One region of the Lysobacter antibioticus genome, then DNA from elsewhere that is predicted to be linked to it. Evidence: riboswitches for the same ligand, from Rfam matches in the RefSeq annotation. Region 1 holds a riboswitch; the other holds the start of a gene.
The links. A riboswitch is a leader RNA that binds a small molecule or an ion and turns the genes downstream of it on or off. The one in region 1 is predicted to bind S-adenosylhomocysteine.

Region 2: linked by a shared signal. The riboswitch ahead of ahcY (adenosylhomocysteinase) and the one ahead of GLA29479_RS02215 (ATP-grasp domain-containing protein) in region 1 are both predicted to bind S-adenosylhomocysteine.

The regions. Positions count from the first base shown of each region.
Region 1 is NZ_CP013141.1:530,166-532,348, forward strand. Features, by position in the region: gene GLA29479_RS02210 (gamma-glutamylcyclotransferase family protein) at 1-233, opposite strand, end outside; gene GLA29479_RS02215 (ATP-grasp domain-containing protein) at 277-1,260, opposite strand; S-adenosyl-L-homocysteine riboswitch at 1,273-1,353, opposite strand; gene ggt (gamma-glutamyltransferase) at 1,557-2,183, opposite strand, start outside.
Region 2 is NZ_CP013141.1:5,002,491-5,004,673, reverse strand. Features, by position in the region: gene ahcY (adenosylhomocysteinase) at 1-1,001, opposite strand, end outside; S-adenosyl-L-homocysteine riboswitch at 1,074-1,193, opposite strand; gene GLA29479_RS20305 (alpha/beta hydrolase family protein) at 1,455-2,183, shown strand, end outside.

The sequences.
Region 1 (2,183 bases):
AACACCATGCCTTCGACGCGGTCGTGCGGGTCGCCGCTGGCTTCGAGGATCGGGTGATAGGCCTCGCCGCTGGTGGCGACGACCTGCGCGTCTTCGATCTTCACCATCGTGCGGCGATAACCGACCAAGGCGTCGGCCTCGCCTTGGAGCAGACGGCCGAAGGTGGCCTGCTGCACGCCGGTCTGTTGCAAGGTGCCGTAGGAGAACAAGGATTCGGTGCTTGCGGGGGGCATGCGGACTCCGTTGCGCCGCCTCGCGGCGGCGCGATGCAGAAGCTTATCCGGCGGCGAGCGTCGCCGATTCGCGCACGCTCGGCCAGCGTCGCGCCAGTTGTGCGGCGAACATCTCCGCCGCCGGCGGATATGCGGCGAAGTGCAGGAAGGGTTCGATGAATTCCAGTTCCATCAGGCGGAAGCCGTCGGCGGTCATCACCCCGTCCACGCGCACATAGGCCTGGTCGCGATAGCCCAGGGCGGCCACGGCGTCGAGCGCGTGCCGGGCCGCGGCGAGAATCGCCGGGTCGGGCTCGGTCAAGCTCGCACTGCCGCCGAAATCGGTCTGCACGCGGTAATCGCCGGCGCTGGGTTTCTTGAGCACGGCGTGGCTGTAGTGGCCGTCGAAGAACATCAGCGACCACTCGCCCTCGGCGACGATCTCGGGCATGAACGGCTGCACCAGATAATCGAGATCGCGCGGCAGCGCCGCGAGCAACTCGGCGAAGGCGGCCTCGCCGACCCGGCCGCGCATGGTATGCCAGGCGCCGCCGCTGACCGTGGGCTTGATCACCACGTCCTGGCCGGACATGGGCGCGACCGCCTCGGCGAGCGCATCGCCGGGCGCCGACACGGTCGGGATGATCGCGACATCGCGAGCGGCGAGTTCGAGCAGGTAGCGCTTGTTGCTGTTCCAGCGCAGCAAGGGCAGTTCGTTGGCGATCGGCAGGCCGAGGGTTTCGATCTGGTCGTACCAGGCGAGGAAGTCGTCGTAGTGGCGGAAATAGTCCCAGGTGGTGCGGACCAGGACGGCATCGAAGCGGGTCCAGTCCACCGCCGGGTCGTTCCAGACGCAGGCGACCGGCTCGATGCCGTGCCCGCGCAGGGCGTCGACGAGACCGGCGTCGTCGGGATGGAACTCGGCGTAGACGGTCGAGGTGACCAGGGCGAGCTGGAAGCCGTTCGGCGACGCAGCGCTGATGGCGCCGATCGCGGCACCGGGATGGATGTTCGCGTCGTCGGACGCGGTGTGGGAAACAACGGGCATGACGCCTCCATGATCGGGAGGGCGCCCTTGTCTCGGCATCGCGGATCGAGCGTGGCGGAACGCGTCGGTTCCGTCGCAGCACCCCTCGGTCCGGACTGCGGATGGCCCGGGGGCGATCCGCAACTGGTGCGCGGCGTCGTGGCGACGCCGCGCGAATAGTGTTCGATAGCACGGTCGGCGCTGTCAATCGCGCGGCGATGTTTTTGGGTAGGAGCGGCGCGAGCCGCGACTGCGCCGGTTCATGAGGTTGCGCGGTCGCGACTTGCGTCGCTCCTACCCTTGAAGCCGGCGCCTTCTCAGTAGCCCGCGGCTTGGCCGTCCTTGCGCGATTCGCTGGCGCCGACGTAGCCGCCGTGGGGGTTGACCATGATCGCCTGGTAGCCGCCGTAAGGGCCGTGGGCGAAGCGCACGCTGTGGCCGCGGCGCATCAGCTCGCGCACGGTCTCGTAGCTGAAGCCGGTCTCCAGGTCGAGTTCGCCGCCGTCGCTCATGACCGTGGCCTGGCCGGCCGGTTCGGTGGAACCGTCGTGCTGCAGACGCGGGGCGTCGCCGGCTTCCTGCAGGTTCATGCCGAAGTCGATCAGGTTGATCACGATCTGGGCATGGCCCTGCGGCTGCATCGCCCCGCCCATCACCCCGAACGACAGCCAGGGTTTGCCGTCCTTGGTCACGAACGCGGGGATGATGGTGTGGAACGGCCGCTTGCCCGGCGCGAACGAATTGGGATGGCCTTGCTTGAGCACGAACTGCTCGCCGCGGTCCTGGAAGATGAAGCCCAGGCCCGGCGGTGCCATGCCGCTGCCCATGCCGCGGTAGTTGGACTGGATCAGCGACACCATCATGCCGTCGGCATCGGCGACGGTCATATAGATGGTGTCGCCTTCGTCGAGTTCCTTCGGTGTCGCCGGCTGCACTTCGCGCAG
Region 2 (2,183 bases), 1.3 Mb from region 1:
GCCAGGGTCAGCACGTCCTTGTTGCCGGTGGTGGTGACGTAGATGTCGCCGCGGCCGAGGGTGCTCTCGACGGTGTTGACCTCGAAGCCTTCCATCGCCGCCTGCAGGGCGTTGATCGGGTCGATCTCGGTGACCACGACGCGGGCGCCGTAAGCGCGCAGCGAATGGGCCGAGCCCTTGCCGACGTCGCCGTAACCGCAGACCACGGCGACCTTGCCGGCCAGCATCACGTCCATCGCGCGCTTGAGGCCGTCGGCCAGCGACTCGCGGCAGCCGTAGAGGTTGTCGAACTTCGACTTGGTGACCGAGTCGTTGACGTTGATCGCCGGGACCAGCAGCGAGCCGGCTTCGGCGAGCTGGTACAGGCGGTGCACGCCGGTGGTGGTCTCTTCGGAGACGCCCTTCCAATGCTTGACGACTTCGTGCCAGAAGCCCGGACGCTCGGCATGCACGCGCTTGAGCAGGTTCTTGATGACCTGTTCTTCGTGGTTGCCCGACGGGGTGTTGACCCAGCCGTCGCCGTTTTCGAGCTCGTAGCCCTTGTGGATCAGCAGGGTGACGTCGCCGCCGTCGTCGACGACCAACTCCGGGCCGCGGAACTTGACCGCGCCGTCGCCCGGGAAGGTCAGCGCTTCGAGGGTGCAATCCCAATACTCTTCCAGCGACTCGCCCTTCCAGGCGAACACCGGGGTGCCGCTGGCGGCGATCGCGGCGGCGGCATGGTCCTGGGTCGAGAAGATGTTGCACGAAGCCCAGCGCACGTCGGCGCCGAGGTCGCGCAGGGTCTCGATCAGCACCGCGGTCTGGATGGTCATGTGCAGCGAGCCGGTCACGCGCACGCCCTTGAGCGATTGCGCGGCGGCGTACTTCTTGCGGATCGACATCAGGCCCGGCATTTCGTGCTCGGCGATGTCGATTTCCTTGCGGCCCCAATCGGCCAGGGTGATGTCGGCGACCTTGTAGTCGCCTTCGGTCGAGAAGGTCTTGGGTACTGCGTTCATGGTGTGTCGCTCCAGTTCTTTGGGGAGCCGGCGGATGCCGGGTCCGGCGAGTCATCGCTCGAAAGCGATCGCTCAAACCGGGCGCCGTTGGGACTACGCCTCGCCGAGCCTGGCCGTCATTCTGGAAGTCCGTAGCGGGTACGGGCTTTGCGGAAAGTTCCGCGGATGACGGTCGCAGCGCCCCTCGGCGGGCTGAGCGCGCAGTATATCGCGGCGCCCATGACCATCGCACGGCGCAGAGCCGGATGCGCCTGAATATGACGTTCATCGCGAAACCGGGGCGGCCGCTCTGCGGCGTCCCGCAGCAGCCCCAATGGCATAGGCCGACGATCGCGGCAGCGGGCTAAGCTCGGTCCGGGGTCTGTGGCCGCATCGTCTGTGGCCGCATCGGCCGGCACGAGCCCCGCCAGGCCGCATGGCCCCGGATTTTCTTCACTACGGATCGGATCGAGCATGAACTCAGTCGCGCGACGCACCGGCCACGACGGCCAGCCCTCCCGTAAGCCGGCCCCCAAGGCCCAGCGCTGGCCGGCTTTGTTGCTGCTCCTGCTGCCGTTGGCGGCGACGGCGCAGACCGCGCCGGGCGGCGGCTACCAGCTGCCGCCGAAGGCCTTGCAGGCCATCGTCGACGCGCCGCGGCCGCCGCAGATGTTCACCAGCCCGAAGCGCGATCTGGTCGCGCTGGTGCAGACGCCGTCGCTGCCGGGCATCGAGGTGGTCGCGCAACCCGAACTCAAGCTCGCCGGCCTGCGCATTCATCCGCGCACCCGGGCGCAGAGCCGCTTCGCGTTCGGCACCGGTCTGAGCCTGCTCGATATCGCCAGCGGCAAGGGCCTGAAGGTGGAAGGCCTGCCGGCGCCGTTGTCGCTGGCGACCTTGGAGTGGTCGCCCGACCAGCGCTGGATCGCTTTCAACCGCGTCGACAGCGCCAGCGGCGCCAACGAGCTGTGGCTGCTCGAAGTCGGCCAGCGCCGCGCGCATAAGCTGGTGTCCGGCCTCAACACCGTATCCGGCCGCGGTTACGCCTGGATGCCGGACAGCCGCCGACTGCTGGTGCAGTTGCAGCCCGAGGGGCAGGGCGAAGCGCCGCCGGCGAACGCCACCCCGACCGGGCCGGCGGTGCAGGAAACCGAAATCAGCGCGACGGTCCGGCAGATCCGCACCTATCAGGACTTGTTGCGC